Regions from separate parts of the Pseudescherichia sp. genome, predicted to be linked through region 3. Evidence: predicted binding sites of a transcription regulator. Region 3 holds the regulator's gene; each other region holds the start of a gene.

The links. The regulator Fur, encoded in region 3, represses iron uptake genes when iron is present. The targets are predictions, from matches to a motif close to ATAATAATGAGAACNACTATCAA.
Region 1: the regulator Fur is predicted to act here: its motif matches at 4,068-4,090, upstream of zupT (zinc transporter ZupT).
Region 2: the regulator Fur is predicted to act here: its motif matches at 3,402-3,424, upstream of exbB (tol-pal system-associated acyl-CoA thioesterase).
Region 4: the regulator Fur is predicted to act here: its motif matches at 3,139-3,161, upstream of efeU (iron uptake transporter permease EfeU).

Annotation. Positions count from the first base shown of each region.
Region 1 is NZ_DAMBWA010000004.1:97,885-103,781, forward strand. It holds gene tolC (outer membrane channel protein TolC) at 1-1,046, shown strand, start outside; gene RTX96_RS07305 (DUF1190 family protein) at 1,229-1,903, shown strand; gene RTX96_RS07310 (glutathionylspermidine synthase family protein) at 1,909-3,069, shown strand; gene ygiD (4,5-DOPA dioxygenase extradiol) at 3,118-3,906, opposite strand; gene zupT (zinc transporter ZupT) at 4,103-4,879, shown strand; gene ribB (3,4-dihydroxy-2-butanone-4-phosphate synthase) at 4,945-5,598, opposite strand; FMN riboswitch at 5,704-5,864, opposite strand.
Region 2 is NZ_DAMBWA010000004.1:65,629-71,525, reverse strand. It holds gene metC (cystathionine beta-lyase) at 1-70, opposite strand, end outside; gene RTX96_RS07175 (glycoside-pentoside-hexuronide (GPH):cation symporter) at 402-1,781, shown strand; gene RTX96_RS07170 (family 43 glycosylhydrolase) at 1,794-3,323, shown strand; gene exbB (tol-pal system-associated acyl-CoA thioesterase) at 3,485-4,219, shown strand; gene exbD (TonB system transport protein ExbD) at 4,226-4,651, shown strand; gene RTX96_RS07155 (SDR family oxidoreductase) at 4,709-5,605, opposite strand; gene RTX96_RS07150 (cytoplasmic protein) at 5,718-5,897, opposite strand, start outside.
Region 3 is NZ_DAMBWA010000007.1:51,402-57,298, reverse strand. It holds gene RTX96_RS11185 (FGGY-family carbohydrate kinase) at 1-1,155, shown strand, start outside; gene RTX96_RS11180 (SDR family oxidoreductase) at 1,177-1,974, shown strand; gene RTX96_RS11175 (SDR family oxidoreductase) at 1,994-2,776, shown strand; gene fur (ferric iron uptake transcriptional regulator) at 2,963-3,421, opposite strand; gene fldA (flavodoxin FldA) at 3,711-4,241, opposite strand; gene ybfE (LexA regulated protein) at 4,391-4,684, opposite strand; gene ybfF (esterase) at 4,814-5,587, opposite strand; gene seqA (replication initiation negative regulator SeqA) at 5,758-5,897, shown strand, end outside.
Region 4 is NZ_DAMBWA010000006.1:226,811-232,707, forward strand. It holds gene putA (trifunctional transcriptional regulator/proline dehydrogenase/L-glutamate gamma-semialdehyde dehydrogenase) at 1-1,063, opposite strand, end outside; gene putP (sodium/proline symporter PutP) at 1,484-2,989, shown strand; gene efeU (iron uptake transporter permease EfeU) at 3,219-4,052, shown strand; gene efeO (iron uptake system protein EfeO) at 4,105-5,232, shown strand; gene efeB (iron uptake transporter deferrochelatase/peroxidase subunit) at 5,235-5,897, shown strand, end outside.

The DNA.
Region 1 (5,897 bases), on a different contig from region 3:
TAAGCGCCATCGATGCGCTCTCTTATACACAAGCGCAGAAACAGGCTATCTATCGCCAGCTGGATCAAACCACCCAGCGCTTCAACGTAGGCCTGGTTGCCATTACCGACGTGCAGAACGCCCGCTCTCAGTACGATACCGTGCTGGCAGACGAAGTGACCGCCCGTAACAACCTGGACAACGCCGTTGAGCAGCTGCGTCAGGTAACCGGTAACTACTATCCGGAGCTGGCGTCGCTGAACGTCGACCGCTTCCAGACCGATAAGCCGCAGCCGGTGAATGCCCTGCTGAAAGAGGCCGAGAGCCGTAACCTCTCCCTGTTACAGGCACGCCTCTCCCAGGATCTGGCTCGCGAGCAGATCCGTCTGGCGCAGGATGGTCATCTGCCAACCCTGGATTTAACCGCCTCAAGCAGCGTCTCTGACACCTCCTACAGCGGCTCCCGCACCAGCGGCGCCCAGGGTTCGGCCTATGACGACAGCAACATCGGTCAGAACAAGGTCGGCCTGAGCTTCTCCCTGCCGCTCTATCAGGGTGGTCTGGTGAACTCCCAGGTGAAACAGGCGCAGTACAACTTTGTTGGCGCAAGCGAGCAGCTGGAGACCGCCCACCGCAGCGTGGTGCAGACCGTGCGCTCCTCCTATAACAACGTTAACGCCTCCATCAGCAGCATCAACGCCTACAAACAGTCCGTGGTCTCTGCCCAGAGCTCGCTGGATGCCACCGAAGCAGGCTACTCGGTGGGTACCCGTACCATCGTTGACGTACTGGATGCGACCACTACGCTCTATAACGCCAAGCAGCAGCTCTCCAGCGCGCGTTACAACTACCTGATTAACCAGCTGAGAATTAAATCTGCTCTCGGTACGCTGAACGAGCAGGACCTGCTGGCCCTGAACGGCGCCTTGGGTAAACCGGTCGCCACCACGCCGGAAGCCGTCGCCCCGTCCACGCCTGAACAGGACGCGCGCGTGCAGAACAGCGCCCCGGATAGCAACGGTGATGCTAACGGTAACGGCCTGCTCAACGCCGCGCTGCCACGCTAAGCGCGCGTTTGAAATTGCTATGAAAACGAGATGGGGGCGCTTGCCCCCGTTTCAACGTAAGACAACGTAAAGATCCCTGCTCCATACCCGCATTCCGCCTCATTCCGCTTCAATTTCGACCACTCATCCTCTATCCTGAACAGTAGCTACCTCGCTTTAACTCTGGGTTTTAAAAGAGACATATGAAACGGACAAAAACGATTAATCATGCGACGTTCCGCAAAAGCTGGGGCGCTCGTCACCTTACCCCTGTCGCTTTCGCCCTTACCGCCGCATTTATGCTGGCGGGCTGCGAACAGAGCGATGAGACGGTATCGATGTATCAAAACGCTGATGACTGCTCGACCGCAAATCCGGGTAAAAGCGCCGAATGTACTACCGCGTACAACAATGCCCTGAAAGAGGCCGAGCGCACCGCGCCGAAATATAAGACGCGTGAAGAGTGCGTCGCCGAGTTTGGTGAAGGTCAGTGCCAGCAGGCGCCTGCCCAGGCGGGCGTCGCGCCGGAGAACCAGGCTCAGGCCCAGCAGAGCAGCGGCAGCTTCTGGATGCCGCTGATGGCGGGCTACATGATGGGACGCCTGATGGGCGGCGGTGCGGGCTTCGCCCAGCAGCCGCTGTTTAGCTCGCGTAACCCAGCCAGCCCGGCCTACGGCCAGTACACCGACGCCTCGGGTAAAAGCTACGGCGCAGCCCAGCCAGGCCGCACCGCGACCGTACCCAAAACCGCGCTGGCCCCGAAACCCGCGACCACCTCTACGGTAACGCGTGGCGGCTTCGGTGAGTCGGTTGCCAAACAGTCCACTATGCAGCGTAGCGCCGTCGGCACCTCCTCTTCACGCTCAATGGGGGGTTAAGCCTCATGGAACGAGTCACGATTGCCGAGCGCCCGGACTGGCGCGAAAAAGCGACCGAGTACGGCTTTAATTTTCACACCATGTACGGTGAGCCGTACTGGTGTGAAGAGGCCTACTACAAATTCAGCCTTGCGCAGGTTGAGAAGCTCGAAGAGGTTACCGCCGAGCTGCATCAGATGTGCCTGAAGGTAGTGGAGAAGGTCGTCGCCAGCGATGAGCTAATGACCAAATTCCGCATTCCGAAACACACCTGGAGCTTTGTGCGCCAGGCATGGCAGACGCAGCAGCCATCGCTCTACTCGCGCCTCGATCTGGCGTGGGACGGTGTGGGTGAACCCAAGCTGCTGGAGAACAACGCCGACACCCCTACTTCGCTGTACGAAGCCGCCTTTTTCCAGTGGATCTGGCTGGAAGACCAGCAGAACGCGGGCAAGCTGCCGCCGGAGAGCGATCAGTTCAACAGCCTGCAGGAGAAGCTGATCGAGCGCTTCGACGAACTGCGCGAGCAGTACGGCTTTAGCCTGCTCCATCTGGCCTGCTGCCGCGATACCGTTGAGGATCGCGGCACGGTGCAGTATCTGCAGGACTGCGCCGCCGAAGCGGGCGTCGCCACTGAGTTTCTCTATATCGAAGATATTGGGCTGGGCGAAAAAGGTCAGTTCACCGATCTGCAGGATCAGGTGATCAGCAACCTGTTCAAGCTCTACCCGTGGGAGTATATGCTGCGCGAAGTCTTCTCTACCAAGCTAGAGGATGCTGGCGTGCGCTGGCTGGAGCCAGCCTGGAAGAGCATTATCTCTAACAAAGCGCTGCTGCCGATGCTGTGGGAGATGTTCCCGGATCATCCGAACCTGCTGCCCGCTTACTTTGCCGAAGATGACCATCCACCGTTAGAGAAATACGTCGTGAAGCCGATCTTCTCTCGCGAAGGGGCCAACGTCTCTATCGTGGAAAACGGCCAGACTATCGAGCAGGTAGAGGGCCCCTACGGTGAAGAGGGCATGATCGTCCAGCAGTTCTACCCGTTACCAAAATTTGGCGATAGCTATGTGCTGATCGGCAGCTGGCTGATCAACGATCAACCCGCCGGGATTGGCATCCGCGAGGATCGGGCGTTGATCACTCAGGATCTCTCCCGCTTCTATCCGCATATTTTTGTCGAATAGCTATAACACGTAGGCCCGGTAAGCGTAGCGCCACCGGGCGTTTTGTTATTAACCCACCTGCACCGACAGCATGCTGATGCTGCCCATCTCCATCCCCTCTACCGGGATCGTCACCGGCTCTGCGCCATCCCACGCGCCGAGCACGTAGAGCAGCGGCAGGAAGTGCTCCGGCGTCGGGTTCGACAGCGAGCCGCCCTCGTGCTGCAGATAGTTCACCAGCGGATGCTGCTCAACCGGCCCCTGCCAGGTAAGATTAGCCTTCACGTAATCATTAAACGATGCCGCCCATGCGTAGGGCGTGCTCTCCCCATGCCAGCGTGCGGTGCGTAGGTTATGCACCACGTTGCCGCTAGCCACCAGCATAATGCCCTCATCACGCAGCTGAGCCAGCCTACGGCCCATCTCATAGTGCCAGGCGGCGGGTTTAGTGCTGTCCACGCTCAGCTGCACCATTGGAATATCGGCATTCGGATACATCTTGATCAGCACGCCCCACGAGCCGTGGTCAAATCCCCACGCCTCTTTATCCAGCGCGACGGGGACCGGTGCCAGCAGATCCACCAGCCGCTGCGCCAGTTCGGGGGAGCCTGGCGCGGGATAGTGCGTATCAAAGAGCGCCTGCGGGAAACCGCCAAAGTCATGAATCGTCTTCGGCGTTTCCATTGCCGTCACGCCGGTGCCGCGGGTAAACCAGTGGGCAGAGATCACCACGATGGCCTTCGGGCGCGGCAGCGTCTGCCCAAGCTTGCCCCAGGCGCGGGTATAGATGTTATCTTCCAGCACATTCATCGGGCTGCCGTGGCCCAAAAACAGCGCTGGCATACGAGACGCAGACATGATGATATCCTCAGAAAAAGTGTCATTTTGATAGAAGCAGAGTACGCTTTTCCCGTGGAGGATGAACTCAGATAAGCATGATGAAGATCATCAGATAATTTGAATGTAAGAAATGCGTAAAGAGTGACTTACCCTCTCGCCTTACGGGGCAGTGTTCAATAATATTAATGAGAATCATTATCACAAGGAGTTCTGAATGTCGGTCCCGTTGATTCTGACCTTATTAGCCGGTGCGGCCACCTTTATTGGCGCGATCCTCGGCGTGCTTGGCCAGAAGCCTTCCAACCGCGTGCTGGCCTTTTCGCTGGGATTTGCCGCCGGGATCATGCTGCTGATCTCGCTGATGGAGATGCTCCCCGCTGCGCTCGGTACCGAGGGGATGTCGCCGGTGCTTGGCTACGGCATGTTTATCGTCGGCCTGCTGGGCTACTATGGCCTCGATCGCCTGCTCCCCCACGCCCATGCGCAGGATCTTATGCGCGCCAGCAGCAAAACGCTGCCGAGCAATATCAAGCGCACGGCGATCCTGCTGACGCTCGGCATCAGCCTGCACAACTTCCCCGAAGGCGTGGCCACCTACGTGACGGCCAGCAGTAACCTTGAGCTGGGGCTGGGCATCGCCCTGGCGGTCGCCCTGCACAACATTCCCGAGGGGCTGGCGGTGGCAGCGCCGGTCTATGCCGCCACGGGATCAAAGCGTAAAGCGGTGATGTGGGCAGGGATCTCAGGACTCGCGGAGATTTTAGGCGGCGTGCTGGCGTGGCTGATCCTTGGCAGCCTGGTCTCGCCGGTCGTGATGGCGGCGATCATGGCGGCGGTGGCCGGGATCATGGTGGCGCTGTCGGTGGATGAGCTGATGCCGCTGGCAAAAGAGATCGATCCCCACAACAACCCGAGCTACGGCGTGCTGTGCGGCATGTCGGTGATGGGACTAAGCCTGGTGCTGCTGCAGAGCATCGGCTTTGCGGGCTAATCAGACGAAAGACCAGAAACAACAGAGCCGGGCATGCCCGGCTCTGTTTTATCTCGCGTCAGCGCTTAGCTGGCTTTACGTTCCTGCTCGCGGCGGTAGGCCACCAGATCTTCGATGGTCACAACGGCCATCTCATGCGCTTTGGCAAATTCGATGCACTCCGGCGCGCGCGCCATCGAGCCGTCATCGTTGGTCAGCTCGCAGAGTACGCCGGCCGGTTTGAAGCCCGCCAGCGTCACGAGATCAATGGTCGCCTCGGTGTGGCCGCCGCGGGTCAGCACCCCACCCGGCTGCGCGCGCAGCGGGAAGACGTGGCCGGGACGGTTGAGATCGGATGGCTTAGCACCGTCGGCAATCGCCGCGCGTATAGTGGTCACGCGGTCAGCGGCAGAGACGCCGGTCGACACACCGGTAGCGGCTTCGATGGTCACGGTAAAGCCGGTACCGTAGGCGCTGGTATTGTTCTCTACCATCATCGGCAGATCGAGCTGTTTACGGCGCTCTTCGGTCAGGCAGAGGCAGACAATACCGCTGCCGTGGCGAATAGTCAGCGCCATCTGCTCAACGGTCATGGTTTCTGCGGCGAAGATCATATCGCCTTCGTTTTCACGATCTTCATCGTCAAGCACCATAACACCGCGCCCGTTGCGCAGTGCGTCTAAAGCGTGTTCCACACGTTCGAATGGCGTGCCAAAAGAGGAAAGTAGCGTCTGATTCATGGTAATAAAAACCTCATTAAAATTATGGTTACCAGAATCAGGGCAGTCTTAGGAGTACCGCAAGCGGCAAAAAAATAACGTGAGCAGGCGCAAACCCGGCTGGATCGTTACTCTCTCCCATCCGGACTTTAACCGTCGGCCCCGGAATTACACCGGATCTGCTGACCTCCCTGCATGACATGATGCACTGCGTGGAGCGCTCGCGGGCTTTCAGCCTGAGCTGATTTACCGCCGGTGGGGAATTTCGCCCCGCCCTGAGAATAAGCGGATTAACTATAACGCTATTGATTATCTCCGGC
Region 2 (5,897 bases), on a different contig from region 3:
CCGAACCCTGGGTGTATTTTTTGCTGCGTCCGGCATTCACCAGCGCGGTATCAATGTGCTTCGCTGTCATCTTCACGCTACCCTGATTTTTATACGTCTGGATGTCTAGACTACCACGATCGGGCAGAAGTTGACCCTGGCAAATGCCAAAAACAGGGAAATTTTTTTCTTCCTCCTGCCCAGCGCTATGGCGATGGTAGACAGCTTTCCCGCGACGTGTAATACCAAAAATAAAGATGTGTGACATCTGTACCAGTTATTAAAAAACATAAAAGGGGAGTGAAATTTAGCAATAGGCCGCAGCAGAAAAATAGCCGTAGATTGGCACAAACGCATTCTGTGGGAGATTGATTGTGGCAAATAATACAAGGTTGTCGATTGCAGAAAAATTAGGGTTTGGCATGGGGGACGCGGCCTGCGGCATTGTCTACTCCTCTGTAACCATGTTTTTAACCTGGTTCTATACCGATATTTATGGACTGTCAGCGGCGGCGGTGGGAGTCATGTTTTTAGTCACCCGCATCCTTGACGCTATTACCGATCCGCTAACCGGTATCGTTGCCGATCGGGTTAAAACCCGCTGGGGACATTTCCGCCCCTGGCTTATTTGGTTTGCCGTCCCTTATGCAGTGCTGGCCGTTATGACGTTTACGACTCCCGCATTTGGCGCATCCGGAAAACTGATCTACGCCTATATTACCTATACCCTCCTCATGCTCTGCTACACCTTTATTAATATTCCCTACTGCGCGTTGGGGGGAGTAATTACCCGCGATGAGAAGGATCGCCTGTCGGCGCAGTCTTATCGCTTTACCATCTCGTCCGCTGCCGGACTGATGGTGTCGGTCGCCACCCTGTTTCTGGTGGACTGGCTGGGTAAAGAGGATAAACAGTTTGGTTTTCAGGCCACGATGGGCATCATGGGCGCGATTGCTATTGTGATGCTGCTGTTCTGCTTTTTCTCTACCAAAGAGCGCGTCGCCCCGGCGGTGGAAACGCAAAGTAGCGTACGAGAGGATATTCGCTGTCTGCTGGCGAACGATCAGTGGCGTATTGTGGCAATTATCACTTTCTTTTCCAGTATGGCCGGAGTGATGCGTAGCGCGGCGACGCTCTATTATGCGACCTATTTAATGATGGGCGGCGTACAGACGGCGGCGGGTACGGTAATGAAGTCTGCCTTTGTCTCTACCAGCGTGGTGGGCACTATTATCGGTAGCCTGGCCGCAGGTTATTTAGCTAAGCGCTACCGAGCCGTTTCACTATTTAAAAATATTAACCTGCTGCTGGTATTTACCGGCGTGGTGATGTTCTTTATTCCGCCTACCTGGTTGGCAGTGGTGTTCCCGCTCTATTTCCTGGTCGGCTTTTTCCATCAAATGTACCAGCCTTTTAAATGGAATATGATGGCCAACGCGGCGGACTATGGCGAGTGGAAGTTCGGCCACCGTATTACCGGCTTATCCTATTCGGGAAATCTCTTTGCCTTAAAAATGGGGATGGCCGTGGCGGGCGCTGCCGTCGGGTTTGCTCTGGGCCTGTTTGGCTACCAGGCAGGCGTCGCTGAACAGACGCCGTTAGCCACCGCCGGTATTGTCGGGCTGCTGACCCTGGGGCCCTCGCTCTCCTATCTGATCCTCTGGTGGCTGGCGCGCTTCTATAAGCTCGATGACACCATGATGGCAACGATACAGCGCGATCTGGCCGCCCGGGAACAGGCTGCCCGCCCTGCAGCCAGCGATCGTCCGGTGCTGGTGGGTGACGAACTGAAAAACGCATAAGGGAACCGCATCATGTCGCAGAATACCTATCAAAATCCGATTCTTTGCGCCGACTATTCGGATCCGGATATCGTCCGCGTTGGGGATGACTTTTTTATGGTCTCGTCGAGCTTCAACCATATGCCGGCGTTGCCCGTACTGCACTCAACGGATCTGGTCAGCTGGCGGATTATCAACCATGTGTTTGCTTCCCTCGATCTTGCTGGCTACGACACCGTGCAGCCCGGAAAAGGGGTCTGGGCACCCTCCCTGCGCTGGCATAACGATCGCCTGTGGGTCTTTTTCAGCACCCCCGACGAGGGGATTTTTATGTGTCATACCCAGGATCCGTGGGGAGCGTGGAGCAAGCCGCACTGCGTCCAGCCCGCCAAAGGCTGGATCGATCCCTGTCCTTTCTGGGATGAGGATGGCAGCGCCTGGCTGGTTCACGCCTTCGCCCATAGCCGCAGCGGCATTAAGCATAAGCTACAGCTTTTCTCGATGAAGCCAGACGGTACGGCGCTACAGGGGGAGGGGCAGATTATCTATGATGGCAGCTGCGATCTCCCGACGCTGGAGGGGCCGAAGGTCTATAAACGCAACGGCCTCTATTACATCTTCGCGCCAGCGGGTGGGGTGGAGACCGGTTGGCAGACGGTACTGCGCGCGCCAGAGATGACCGGGCCGTGGGAGGCACGAAACGTGCTCTTTCAAGGAGAGACCGCCGTGAACGGCCCCCATCAGGGGGGATGGGTAGAGCTGAAAAACGGCGAGTGCTGGTTTGTCCATTTTCAGGATGCGCACCTCTATGGCCGTATCGTTCATCTCCAGCCGATGTCATGGGACGAGGATGGCTGGCCGCACATAGGCGAGCCTTTTGGTGGGGCAGGCGCCGGGCAGCCGGTTCTGCGCTGGCAAAAGCCAGGCGGCCTGCCTGCGGTGACGCCCTATGCGCCTCAGACCAGCGATGATTTTGCTACCGGCAGGCCTGGGCTACAGTGGCAGTGGCAGGCCAATCCTCAGCCGAACTGGCTGATCCCGGCTACGCAGGGTCTTCATCTACGCTGTATCCTGCTGCCCGAGTTTGCGGGTCAGCAGACGCTTTACGCCGCACCGCAGCTGCTGCTGCAAAAGTTTCCGGCATTTACCTTTACTGCCCGCACGCGCGCTACGCTCGCCGCCGCAGAGCCTGAAAGCTGCGGCGGGCTGATTATCTATGGCGAACGTTATGCCGCGCTGGTTATTGTCCGTCGTCAGCAGTGCCATCAGCTCTGTTATGTTCACGGCTGGATGAGTGATGCGGGCGTAATCAGAGAGCAATGCCAGGCCCTGCATATGCTCTCGTCCGCAACCTGTGAGCTTCAGGTTAGCGTAGGGGAGGGCGGTGTCAGCCAGTTTGCCTGGCGTGAAGATGGCGGGGCGTGGCAGCAGGTACCGCGCACCTTTGCTGCCGGTAAAGGAAAATGGGTTGGGGCTAAAGTAGGCATCTTTGCCGCTGCCACGGCAGACGCGCAGGATCCCGGCGAATGTCGCTTTGAAGATTTTGTGCTGGAAGTTCGATAATTTTCTGAAAATTGCGCTTACGGCATTTTTTACTGCGTAAGCGCAAGGAAAGTTTGTCAAAATTACGCCACTATGTAAATACTAATGAGAACTACTATCAATTCGATGCTGTTTTGATATTATTATGCTCAGATTTTGTGATTTGCGTCCGGAGATACAGAGTGGGTAATAATTTGATGCAGACGGATCTCTCCGTTTGGGGTATGTATCACCATGCCGATATCGTCGTAAAGCTGGTGATGATTGGCTTGATTCTGGCGTCCATTGTCACCTGGGCGATTTTCTTCAGCAAAAGCGTGGAGATGTTCTCGCATAAGCGCCGTCTTAAGCGCGAGCAGAAGCTGTTAAGCGAAGCGCGCACGCTGGATCAGGCGAGCGAAATCGCAGCCAGTTTCCACGCCAGTAGCCTGAGCACGCAGCTGCTGAACGAAGCGCAGAACGAGCTTGAGCTCTCCGCTGGCTCTGAAGATAACGAAGGCATCAAAGAGCGTACCGGGTTCCGTCTTGAGCGGCGCGTCGCTGCCGTTGGCCGTCACCTGGGCCGCGGTAATGGTTTCCTCGCGACCATTGGCGCTATCTCACCGTTTATCGGCCTGTTTGGTACCGTATGGGGCATTATGAATAGCTTTATCGGTATTGCCCAGACCCAGACCACTAACCTCGCCGTCGTTGCGCCAGGCATTGCTGAAGCGCTGCTGGCCACGGCAATCGGCCTGGTCGCCGCTATCCCCGCGGTGGTCATTTATAACATCTTTGCCCGCTCTATCGGCGGCTATAAAGCCATGTTGGGCGATGTTGCCGCGCAGGTGCTGCTGCTGCAGAGCCGCGATCTCGACCTGGCTGCCAGCCCGTCGGCTGCACCGGTTCACTCCGCACAGAAACTACGTTTAGGTTAATTCCGTATGGCAATGCGTCTTAATGAAAATCTGGACGATAACGGCGAAATGCATGAGATCAACGTGACGCCGTTTATCGACGTTATGCTGGTGCTGCTGATTATCTTCATGGTGGCGGCCCCGCTGGCCACCGTTGACGTGAAGGTAAACTTACCGGCCTCCTCCAGCCAGCCGCAACCGCGTCCGGAAAAGCCGGTTTACCTGTCGGTGAAAGCGGATAACAGCATGTTTATCGGTAACGATCCGGTGACCGAAGAGACGATGGTCAATGCGCTGAACGCCCAGACCGCGGGTAAGAAAGATACCACCATCTTCTTCCGTGCGGATAAAACCGTAGATTATGAGACGATGATGAAGGTCATGGATACCCTGCATCAGGCGGGTTATCTGAAGATTGGTCTGGTGGGTGAAGAGGTGACGCGCCCGAAATAAGCGCAGCATTGAGATAAAAAAAGGGGCCATCGCGGCCCCTTTTTGTTGCATGCAAAACTAGCTTAAGTGCATCCCGCCGGTGACACCGTGTACTTCGGCAGTCACGTAGCTTGACTCCTGGCTCGCCAGATAGACGTAAATAGCGGCGACCTCAGCAGGTTGCCCGGCGCGTTTCAGCGGCGTGGACTGACCAAACTTCGGTAGTTTCTCCTGCGGCTGACCGCCAGAGATTTGCAGCGCCGTCCAGACAGGGCCCGGTGCAACGCTGTTCACACGAATGCCTTTCTCTGCCACCTGTTTTGCCAGCCCGCGGGTAAAGTTGAGGATGGCCGCCTTGGTGGAGGCGTAGTCCAGCAGGGTCGCATTTGGCTGATAGGCCTCCACCGACGAGGTGGTGATAATGCTGGCACCCGGCTGCAGGAACTTCAGCGCCTCCTGGGTGATCCAGAACAGCGAGAAGACGTTAGTCTTATAGGTCTGCTCAAACTGCTCTGAGGTGAGATCGGCAATATCTTCTACGGCGGTCTGTTTCCCGGCGACCAGCGCCAGAATATCCAATCCGCCCAGGGCATCGCGCGCCTGGTTAACCAGCGAGCGGGTAAAGGCTTCATCGGTCAGATCGCCTGGGATCAGCACCGCTTTGCGCCCTTCAGCTTCAATCAGCGCTTTGACTTCCTGCGCATCCTCTTCTTCAGCTGGCAGGTAGTTAATCACGACATCAGCGCCTTCACGCGCGTAAGCGATGGCGGCAGCGCGCCCGATACCGGAGTCGCCCCCTGTCACCAGTGCCTTACGATCCTTAAGACGGCCGCTACCCACATAGCTCTTCTCGCCACAGTCGGGGACGGGATCCATTTTTGCCTGCACCCCTGGCGCGGGCTGCTTCTGTTTCGGGTAACCCTCAGTGTAATACTGGGTGGTGGGGTCCTGAATTTTCGTCTGATCGTTTGCCATAAGTCGTCTCCATCTGTGATACATCCTGATTAAGGATAGATGCTTATGCGGGAAATGCAGGCGAACCGGACGATTCCCTATGGTTATCGATCGCAACCAGAGGCTGGGGAGCTTATGGCTTGGAGGCGGTAGAGAGGCGCTCAGACGGGAGTTCCGGCTCCTCCTGGAGTGCCACTCTGTTAACGCTGCCGGTGCGGTATTCACCGTCGGCAAGCTTGCGGGTAAGACGCAAGGTGGCGGTTTCTCGTTCAAGAAGGTGCTGGTAGTTTGTTTCCAGCTTTGCCATGATCTT
Region 3 (5,897 bases):
GATAATAAAGAGCAGACGATTAAAGCCGTCACCGGTCTGCCAGTCGCGCCGCTCTTCTCCGGATCCAAGATGCGCTGGCTCATCGAGTCGGCGCCAAACGGCCAGGCGCTGGCGGCCAACGGTGACATTTGCCTTGGTACCATCGACAGCTGGCTGCTCTGGAACCTGACCGCTGGCGAAAGCTTCTACTGCGACTACTCTAACGCCGCCCGTACCCAGCTCCTCGATCTGCAAAGCGGACGCTGGAGCCCGGAGATGCTGGATATCTTCCAGATCCCGGCGGCCGCGCTGCCGGAGATTAAACCCTCCAGCGGCCTTTTCGGCTACACCAAAAACGTAGCGGGCATTCCTGACGGCATCCCGATTATGTCGATGGTGGGCGACTCGCACGCCGCCTTGTTCGGCCACGCGCTAGGGGAGGCGGGCTGCGTCAAGGCGACCTACGGCACGGGCTCATCGGTGATGGCCCCGGTCACCTCAGCCCAGTGCAACATCCAAGCTCTGGCAACCACCCTTGCCTGGCATGATGGCGAGCAGCTGATCTACGGCCTGGAGGGGAACATCCCCCATACCGGTGACGGCGTGGCGTGGATGGCGGACAGCACGGGCCTGAGCGAACTGCCCGAGGCCGAGCTGGCGGCTGAGCTGAACTCACTCCCGGCTTCGGTTGAATCAACGCTTGGCGTCTATTTTGTTCCGGCGCTGACGGGACTCGGTGCGCCCTGGTGGGATGAAAATGCCCGTGGGGTGATCTGCGGCCTGAGCCGTGGCGTAAAACGCGCGCACCTCATCCGGGCGGCGTTGGAGGCCATCACCTACCAGATCGCCGATGTGGTTACCGCCATGCGGCAGCACAACGATTTTACGCTGACCGCGTTAATGGTGGATGGCGGTCCGACTAAAAATGACTGGCTGATGCAGTATCAGTCAGACCTGCTGGGTTGCCCGGTTATGCGCAGCGACGTGCCTGAACTGTCAGCTATCGGGGCGGCACTCTTAGCGCGCAAAGCCGTGGGGCAACTCTCACTCGATGAGCTGAAACCGTACCTTTACCCGCATAGCGAATTTCGCCCCAACATGGAGCGTCATGGCCGTTTACAAAAACGCTGGCGGGAGTGGCAACAAGCCGTCGAAAGAACCCTACACAAATTCTGAATAGCGGGCGAGGAGGGAAGTATGGGCTATGTATTCGAAAATAAAACGGTCGTCATTACCGGGGCCGCCAAAGGCATCGGTGAGGGTATCGCCAGAAAATTTGCTGATGCGGGGGCGAATTTGGTGCTATCGGATCACTCAGAAGAGGTCACAGAGACCGCAGAGCGACTGAGAGAGGAGTACCATGAAAATATCATCTCCTTCGTTGCCGATGTCACCAATGAAGAGCAGGTCACCGAGCTTTACAGGCTCGCGCATCATACCTTTGGCACTATTGATGTCTCTATCCAAAACGCCGGCATTATCACTATCGACCGCTTCGATAAAATGACGCGTCAGGAGTTCGATAACGTCCTCAACGTGAATACCACCGGCGTATGGCTATGCTGCCGCGAAGCCGCAAAGTATATGGTCAAACAGCAGAGCGGACGTCTGATTAACACCTCCTCCGGGCAGGGGCGCGTTGGCTTTATCTACACCCCGCACTACGCCGCCAGCAAAATGGGTGTGATTGGCATTACCCAAAGCCTCGCCCTTGAGCTGGCCCAGCACAACATTACGGTTAACGCGTTCTGCCCAGGGATCATCGAGACCAATATGTGGGACTACAACGACCGTGTCTGGGGCGAGATCCTGAGTACGCCAGAGAAGCAGTATAAAAAAGGCGAACTCATGGATGAATGGGTGCAGGGGATCCCCCTTAAGCGGGCGGGCAAACCTGCCGACGTTGCCGGGCTGGTGGCATTTCTGGCGTCCGAGGACGCGGCCTACATTACAGGACAAACCATCAACGTGGATGGCGGCTTGATCATGTCGTAACACATTTTGGAGTGAAATCATGGATAAATATTTTTCCCAAAGACTGTTTGATTTAAGCGATCGCGTCGCGTTTGTTACCGGGGCAGGCAGCGGTATTGGTCAAATGATTGCTTACGGTTTTGCCAGCGCGGGGGCGAAGGTGGCCTGCTTCGATCTGCGTGAGGACGGTGGCCTGGCGGACACCGTGAGCACTATTCAGGAGATGGGCGGCAGCGCCTTTGCTTATACCGGCGACGTACGCGATATCGCCCATCTGCGCGCTGCCATCGCTGAAGTGAAGACGCAGTTTGGCCGCCTTGATGTGGCGCTCAACGCCGCCGGGATTGCCAACGCCAATCCGGCGCTGGAGATGGAGCCCGATCAGTGGCAGCGGGTGATCGATATCAACCTCACCGGCGTCTGGAACAGCTGCAAAGCCGAGGCGGAGCTGATGCTGGAGAGCGGCGGTGGCTCGATCATTAATATCGCCTCTATGTCAGGGGTGATTGTTAACCGGGGTCTGGAGCAGGCTCACTACAACTGCTCTAAGGCGGGGGTGATCCACTTAAGCAAAAGCCTGGCGATGGAGTGGGCGGAGAAAAATATCCGCGTCAACACGATTAGCCCAGGCTACACGGCGACGCCAATGAACACCCGTCCAGAGATGGTGCATCAGACAAAATCGTTTGAGAGCCAGACGCCGATGCAGCGTATGGCAAAGGTTGAAGAGATGGCGGGCCCGGCGATTTTTCTTGCCGCGGATGCCTCATCGTTCTGCACCGGTGTAGATCTGCTGGTCGATGGCGGGTTTGTTTGCTGGTAACGGGAGATGCTTTTTCGCCCGTTGGGCACAGTGTGGGTTTGTAGGCCCGCGTAAGCGAAGCGCCACCGGGCGTTATTATGTTGACGCTGCAATGCCGGGCGGCACTGCGTTTGCCCGGCCTACGGTCTCGCTCTTCCCATAAAAAAGGGCCACCCTAAGGTGGCCCGTTTTTTGTTACCGTTTCAATCACAGCTTACGCGGCGTCGTTTCATGCGCGTGTTCATTTTCACGGCAGTCGCCTTCGGCACAGTGACCATAGAGATAGAGGCTGTGGTTCGTCAGGCGGATGCCATGCTTAGTGGCGATTTCACGCTGGCGAGCTTCGATAGAGTCATCGCTAAATTCGATCACTTTGCCACAGTCGAGGCAGATCAGATGATCGTGGTGATGCTGCTGAGTCAGTTCGAAAACGGATTTGCCGCCTTCAAAGTTATGACGGGTCACGATCCCGGCATCATCAAACTGGTTGAGCACGCGATACACGGTAGCCAGACCAATTTCCTCGCCCATATCGATCAGTCGCTTGTATAAGTCTTCCGCACTGACATGATGGTTATCCGGTCCCTGAAGCACTTCCAGAATTTTTAAACGAGGAAGCGTGACTTTCAAGCCGGCCTTCTTTAATGCGGTGTTATTGTCAGTCATGCGGAGTCTGTCCTGTTGCTAATCGATCCACTTCCGAGGCGGAAGTTAATGAGAATGACCTTGAGTAAATGCGTCTCATTATAGAATTGCCACTTCTAAATGAAAACTACAAGTCCTCAAGTAAAGTATGCGTATAAAACGTGGCCTCGCCAACAAACAATCGTTGCGCGACCCGTTTGACCAGGGGATATTGTACAGGTATGTACGCGAAAGTTAAAAAATTGTAGCAATTATTTCTATTGCTTTTATCTATCAATAGCGGCGCAGCACGAAGGCCACGCCGTTAACATCAGGCGTTAACGATCTCGTCCAGGTGTAGCTCTTCAGAGATCTGCTTGACCCACTTCTCAACGCGCTCGGCGGTCAGCTCCGGCTGACGATCTTCGTCAATAGCAAGTCCGACGAAGTGGTCGTCATCGGCCAGGCCTTTAGACGCTTCAAAATGATAACCCGCGGTTGGCCAGTGACCTACGATAGTTGCACCGTTGGGTTCAATGATATCACGAATGGTGCCGAGTGCATCACAGAAGTACTCTGCATAGTCCTCCTGATCGCCGCAGCCGAACAGCGCCACCAGCTTACCGTTGAAATCCACCTCTTCCAGGGTTGGGAAGAAGTCGTCCCAGTCGCACTGCGCTTCACCATAGTACCAGGTCGGGATGCCCAGCAGCAGGATATCATAGCCTTCCAGATCTTCTTTGCTGCTCTTGGCAATGTCATGCACGTCGGCAATCTCTTTACCAAGCTGCTTCTGGATCATCTTCGCGATATTTTCGGTGTTACCGGTGTCGCTACCGAAAAAAATGCCTGTAATTGCCATGAGTAAAATAACCTCTTGAAACTTAATAATATGGTGGTGGAGCACAGCCCACGGATAAGGGCAATAATAGCAGAACAGAGCCATACGCGAAATTCGTAATCGTTCGGACTGCACTCTGTGCTACATGAAAGTGTGATTTGACGAGATTTTCAGACGTCGCCCTGGCGATGCAGGGCCTGGAGCTGGGTGAGCAGCAGCTCTTCGATCAGCTCGCTGCGGCTCATCTGCCGGGCATCGGCCAGCGCATTGAGCGCCTCAACGGCGTCAGCGTTCATCTTCAGCTCGACGCGCTTAAGTCCGCGAACTTTATCGCGTTTAAGCTGGTTGCGCTTGTTGATGCGTAGCTGTTCGTCACGCGAAAGCGGATTCGTTTTCGGTCGTCCCGGGCGACGCTCGTTCGCGAACAGATCTAGTGTCGTACGGTCCGTTTGTTCTTTTGCCATGATTTAGGGTGACGTCGGGGAAAACAGGCTGCCAGGGTAACCCTGTGCGATTAGCGCGCCATCATACATCAGCAGAGCAGGGACGCCAACGACCGTAAGCCCTGCCGCGTCCGGTCGCCGGGTTTTTAATCAGCCCGCATCGTTTGCCAGATAGCGGCGGATCGCCCGCAGCACCGCCTCGGGCTTTTCAGCATGCACCCAGTGACCGGCTCCGGCAATCACATGCGCCCGTGCCTGCGGGAACTGGGCCAGCAGCGCATCGCGATGTGCCTCGGTGACGTAGGGCGACTGGCCACCGCGGACAAACAGCGCCGGGCGATCCCAGGCCGGTACGGTCTGCCAGCCAATAATCTCTTCATAGCGGTCCCACAGAACCGGCACGTTGAAGCGCCACTCACCGTCAATGAACGATTTCAGAAGAAACTGAATAACGCCCTCTTCATGCAGGGTCTGACGCATCAGCGCAGCGGCCTGCTGGCGGCTGGTGGCCCCTGCAGCCGTCACCGCCTTGATAGCGGCAAAAATCTCGTCATGACGACGTACCTGATAGTCAACCGGGGCAATATCAATAGCAACCAGCCGATCGATCCGTTCTGGGGCAAGCGCGGTAAGCGCCATTACCGCCTTGCCGCCCATAGAGTGGCCGATAAAGGTGGCCTTTTCGAGGCCCTGCGCGTCGAGGGTATCCAGCAGATCCTGCGCCATCGCCGGGTAGTTCATCTCCGGCGAGCGGGGAGAGAGACCGTGGTTGCGCATATCCACCTGGATGATATCGTGATCGTTTACCAGATCGCGCGCCAGCACGCCGAGGTTGTCCAGGCTGCCAAACAGGCCGTGAACCAGGACAACGGGAGAATTGTTGTGCGGATGTTGTGCAGATTGCGCTCGGGTATTCAATTTCATGGCAAAGTTCTTTTTTTCGCTCTGTCGGGTTAGGGTATTATGTTGACCATTCTACCGCCTGGCTGCAAGGGGTCGACGCGAACCGACTTTTGCCTGACGTTAACCGTTGTTGAGATTTCGCCTATAATCCCAACAGCTTGTATTCAGATAAGATACTCCACTGGATTAAAATGAAAACGATCGAAGTTGATGATGAGCTTTACAGCTATATTGCTAGCCATACCAAACACATCGGCGAGAGCGCATCCGAGATTTTACGCCGGATGCTGAAGTTTACCGCCAACGGCAGCAGGCCAGCGGCCACCGCCCC
Region 4 (5,897 bases), on a different contig from region 3:
ACTTCAGGCGCGGATAGAGTTCGCTCATCACCCGCTCATACTGCGCCCGGCTGTAGCGCGGATGCAGGGCCGACAGCTTGATGGAGATCCCCGGACCTTCATAGATACCGCGACCGTTGGAGGCTTTGCCGATAGCGTGGATCGCTTGCTGATAGGAGACCATATAGGCCTGCGCATCCGTAGCGGTCAGCGCCGCCTCGCCCAGCATATCATAGGAGTAGCGGAACCCTTTCTCCTCCAGCTTGCGGGCGTTGGCCAGCGCTTCGGCGATGGTTTCCCCGGTAACAAACTGCTCGCCCATCAGGCGCATCGCCATATCCACGCCTTTGCGGATCAGCGGCTCGCCGCTCTTGCCGATGATGCGGTTCAGCGAGCGCGAGAGGCTGGCTTCGTTATGGGTAGAGACCAGACGACCGGTAAACAGCAGACCCCAGGTCGCCGCATTAACAAACAGCGAGGGGCTGCGGCCGATATGCGACTGCCAGTTGCCGTTGCTGATTTTGTCACGGATCAGTGCATCACGGGTTGCCTTGTCGGGAATACGCAGCAGCGCTTCGGCCAGGCACATCAGGGCCACGCCCTCCTGCGAGGAGAGAGAGAACTCCTGCAGCAGGCTCTGCACCATCCCGGCGCGGCCGGTGGCGGTTTTCTGGTTACGCAGCTTCTCTGCAAGGCGGTAGGCCAGCTTCTGCGCCCGATCGGCAACCGGCTCCGGCAGGCGCGCCTGCTCCAGCAGCATCGGCACGGCGTCGGTTTCTGCACGTCGCCAGGCGGCGGTGATGGCCGCGCGGCTCACGGACTGAGGCAGGATCTGCTCGGCAAACTCCAGGAAGGGCTGATGCGGCTCATCTTTCACTACGCTGGCGTCGGCATGCTCGCTCTCTACGCCGTTGATCTGGCCCGGTAGCTCCGGCAGCGCATCACCGCTCTCGACGCGCTCAAGATAGTTAAAGATGGCCTGCTTAATCAGCCAGTGCGGCGTGCGATCGATCTGCGTCGCTGCCTGCTTAATACGGTCACGCGTGGCGTCATCAAGCTTAACCCCCATCGTGGTGCTACCCATGCATCTACTCCTCGTTATTATCGTCACTCTGTGTCGTTAGCGAGAAATATCTACCATGTTGCAACTTTGTGCAACCGTGTTAATTGTGACGCGGCCAACAAGCTGAATAATGAATGGATTGTTAACGATGATCGGACGTTAAAAAGTTGCGCTAGCACCCCTGGAAGCCAGAAACCATGCGGTACTTAACACTTTTTCACGGTGTTACCTTGTAAAGCGTGAGCGAGTGCAACCTATTAGAAAATGGTATCGTAACGGGGATGTAATTCATGTGAATGCCATGTTAAATCGATTGTGGTTAGAAATCGCTTCCGGCAGGATACGGTCGCCCAACACTACAACGACACCTTTTCCCCGTTCCGGAAAAGGTCAACGCAGCAGATATGACGTTTGCTGACGAAGAGATCTGGAGACTTTTGAATGGCAATGAGCACCCCAATGCTGGTGACGTTTCTTGTTTACATCTTTGGCATGATTTTGATTGGCTTTGTCGCCTGGCGATCGACAAAAAACTTTGACGACTACATTCTCGGCGGACGCAGCTTAGGCCCGCTGGTCACCGCGCTCTCCGCGGGCGCCTCTGACATGAGCGGCTGGCTGCTGATGGGCCTGCCGGGGGCGATCTTTATCTCCGGTATCTCCGAGAGCTGGATCGCTATCGGCCTGACGCTGGGGGCATGGATTAACTGGAAGCTGGTGGCGGGCCGTCTGCGCGTGCACACCGAAGTAAACAACAACGCCCTGACGCTGCCAGACTACTTCACTGGCCGTTTTGAAGATCGTAGCCGCGTGCTGCGCATCATCTCGGCGCTGGTTATTCTGCTCTTCTTCACCATCTACTGTGCGTCCGGCATCGTTGCGGGGGCGCGTCTGTTTGAGAGCACCTTCGGCATGAGCTACGAAACGGCGCTGTGGGCTGGTGCGGCAGCAACCATTATCTACACCTTCGTAGGCGGCTTCCTGGCAGTAAGCTGGACCGACACCGTGCAGGCCAGCCTGATGATTTTCGCCCTGATCCTCACCCCGGTGATGGTGATGGTCTCCGTAGGTGGCTTTGACGACTCGCTGGTGGTGATCAAGCAGAAGAGCATTGAAAACGTAGATATGCTCAAAGGGCTGAACTTCGTGGCCATCGTTTCACTGCTGGGCTGGGGTCTGGGCTACTTTGGCCAGCCGCACATCCTGGCACGCTTTATGGCAGCGGATTCTCACCACACCATCGTTCATGCCCGCCGCATCAGCATGACCTGGATGATCCTCTGCCTGGCCGGTGCGGTAGCCGTAGGCTTCTTCGGTATTGCTTACTACAGCAACAACCCGGCGCTCGCCGGGGCGGTAAACCAGAACGCCGAGCGCGTGTTTATCGAGCTGGCGCAGGTGCTGTTTAATCCATGGGTTGCAGGCGTGTTGCTCTCCGCTATCCTGGCGGCGGTAATGTCCACCCTGAGCTGTCAGCTGCTGGTCTGCTCCAGCGCCATCACGGAAGATCTCTACAAAGCATTCCTGCGTAAAGGCGCAAGCCAGACCGAGCTGGTATGGGTCGGACGCGTAATGGTACTGGTCGTCGCGCTGGTAGCCATCGCTCTGGCCGCCAACCCGGAAAACCGGGTGCTGGGTCTGGTGAGCTATGCCTGGGCCGGTTTTGGTGCCGCCTTTGGTCCAGTAGTGCTCTTCTCGGTCATGTGGTCACGCATGACCCGGAACGGCGCGCTGGCGGGGATGATTATCGGTGCGGTGACCGTTATCGTCTGGAAGCATTTCGAACTGCTGGGCCTGTACGAGATCATTCCAGGCTTTATCTTTGGCAGCATCGGTATTGTGCTCTTCAGCCTGCTGGATAAAGCACCGTCGGCAAGCATGCAGGCGCGCTTTGCCGAGGCGGATGCGCATTACCACTCTAAGCCGGAACCACGCGTAGCAAACTAACTGTTGTTCACGCACCGGAGCCGCTCTCCGGTGCGTTTTCTCACTTCTTCTTCACAATTTATCAACCCTCGATTCACCTTCCAGCCCGCGCCTTGGCCTGCGTAACATTCTGAGAAACTTCCGCGCAGAAATTACTTGTGTTTATTGCTGCCGTAATGATAATCACTATCATTGAAATTTACTTTTCTTTGCATCTTTTGACGCTGCTTAACATTCAAAGGCTTATCGCATGTTTGTACCATTTCTCATTATGCTGCGCGAAGGACTCGAAGCGGCGCTGATCGTTAGCCTCATCGCCAGTTACCTGAAGCGTACCCAACGCGGCCGCTGGATAGGCGTGATGTGGATCGGCGTCTTTCTCGCCGCCGCACTCTGCCTTGCTCTCGGGATCATCATCAACGAAACCACCGGGGAGTTTCCGCAAAAAGAGCAGGAGCTGTTTGAAGGCATCGTGGCGGTGATTGCCGTGGTGATCCTGACGTGGATGGTCTTCTGGATGCGCAAAGTGTCGCGCAACGTTAAGGTCCAGCTTGAGCAGGCGGTAGATAACGCCCTGAGGCAGGGCAATCATCACGGCTGGGCACTGATAATGATGGTTTTCTTTGCCGTCGCACGGGAAGGGCTGGAGTCAGTCTTCTTCCTGCTGGCGGCGTTTCAGCAGGACGTGGGTATCTGGCCGCCGGTGGGGGCACTCACCGGGCTGGCGACAGCCGTCGTGATTGGCTTTCTGATCTACTGGGGCGGTATTCGCCTCAATATGGCGGCGTTTTTCAAATGGACCAGCCTGTTTATTCTGCTGGTAGCCGCTGGGTTGGCCGCCGGAGCGATCCGCGCCTTCCATGAGGCGGGCCTCTGGAACCATTTCCAGCAGGTGGCCTTCGATCTCAGCAATACCCTGAGCACCCACACGCTGTTTGGCACTCTGCTGGAGGGCATCTTTGGCTACCAGGAAGCGCCCAGCGTTAGTGAAGTGGTGGTCTGGTTTGCCTACCTTATTCCGGCGCTGGTGATGTTTATGCTGCCGCCGCGCCCGGGGGCACAGATGTCTCCCGGTGCCTCCTGATATTAATTGATAGCGACAATAGTAGTTACAACATACTTTTAAGGGAAAGGTCATGGCAACGCATTTTCGTCGTAGTGCTTTACAGGTTGGTATTGCCGCGCTGCTCGCCTGCGCATTCAGCGCCCAGGCGGCCGATGTTCCACAGGTGAAGGTCACGGTAACGGATAAGCAGTGTGAACCGATGAACCTCACGGTCAACGCCGGGAAAACACAGTTTATTATCCTCAACCACAGCCAGAAAGCGCTGGAGTGGGAGATCCTCAAGGGCGTCATGGTGGTTGAGGAGCGGGAGAATATTGCTCCTGGCTTTAGCCAGAAGCTGACCGCTAACCTGCAGCCGGGCGAATATGAGATGACCTGCGGCCTGCTGACCAACCCGAAGGGCAAGCTGATTGTTAAAGGCGCAGCGACGGCGGATGCGGCTAAAGGTGACGCGCTGCTGAGCCTGGGCGCTGCGATTACCGAGTATAAAGCTTACGTGACTCAGGAGATGAAGGGTCTGGTAGCGAAGACCAAAGACTTTACCGACGCGGTGAAGGCGGGTGATGTTGAGAAAGCGAAATCGCTGTATGCTCCAACGCGTCAGCACTACGAGCGCATTGAGCCGATCGCCGAACTCTTCTCTGACCTCGACGGCAGCATCGATGCCCGCGAGGATGACTACGAGCAGAAGGCTGCCGATCCGAAATTCACCGGCTTCCACCGCCTCGAAAAAGCGCTGTTTGGCGATAGCTCCACGAAGGGCATGGAGCAGTATGCTGACCAGCTGAATAGCGACGTGCTGGAGCTACAAAAACGCATCAGCGAGCTGGCCTTCCCGCCGTCAAAAGTGGTCGGCGGTGCGGCTGGGCTGATTGAAGAGGTCGCGGCCAGCAAGATTAGCGGCGAAGAGGATCGCTACAGCCATACCGACCTGTGGGACTTCCAGGCTAACGTTGACGGTGCGCAGAAGATTGTTGATCTGCTGCGTCCGCAGCTGCAGAAAGGCAACGCCGAGCTGCTGGCGAAGGTGGATGCTAACTTCAAGAAAGTTGATACCATCCTCGCGAAATACCGCACCAAAGATGGCTTTGAAACCTATGACAAACTGACCGACGCCGATCGCACGGCGCTGAAAGGACCGATCACCACCCTGGCGGAAGATCTGGCCCAGCTTCGCGGTGTACTCGGACTGGATTAAGCATGACAGAGCATGATGAGCACGGCGTGAGCGAGCCTTCACGCCGCCGTTTACTGAAGGGCATGGGCGCGCTGGGTGGCGCCCTGGCGCTGGCGGGCGGCTGTCCGGTAGCCCATGCGGCAAAGCCTAAAAGCGCTCCCGGCACCCTGTCGCCGGATGCGCGGATGGAGACCCAGCCGTTCTATGGCGAGCATCAGGCAGGTATTCTGACGCCGCAGCAGGCTTCGATGATGCTGGTCGCGTTTGACGTGCTGGCCAGCGACAGATCGGAGCTGGAGCGGCTGTTTCGCCTGCTGACCCAGCGGATTGTCTTTTTAACCACCGGCGGGCCTGCGCCAGATACGCCTAACCCGCGTATGCCGCCGATGGACTCCGGTATCCTCGGCGGCTTTATTGCCCCGGATAACCTGACCATCACCGTCTCGCTGGGGGCATCGCTGTTTGACGACCGCTTTGGCTTAGGCCCGCAGCGCCCGGCGAAGCTGGAGAAGATGACACGCTTTCCCAACGATTCGCTGGATGCAGCCCTGTGCCATGGCGATCTGCTCCTGCAGATCTGCGCTAACACCGGGGATACGGTGATCCACGCCCTGCGCGATCTCATTAAATACACGCCGGATCTGCTCAGCATCCGCTGGAAGCGGGAGGGGTTTATCTCTGACCAC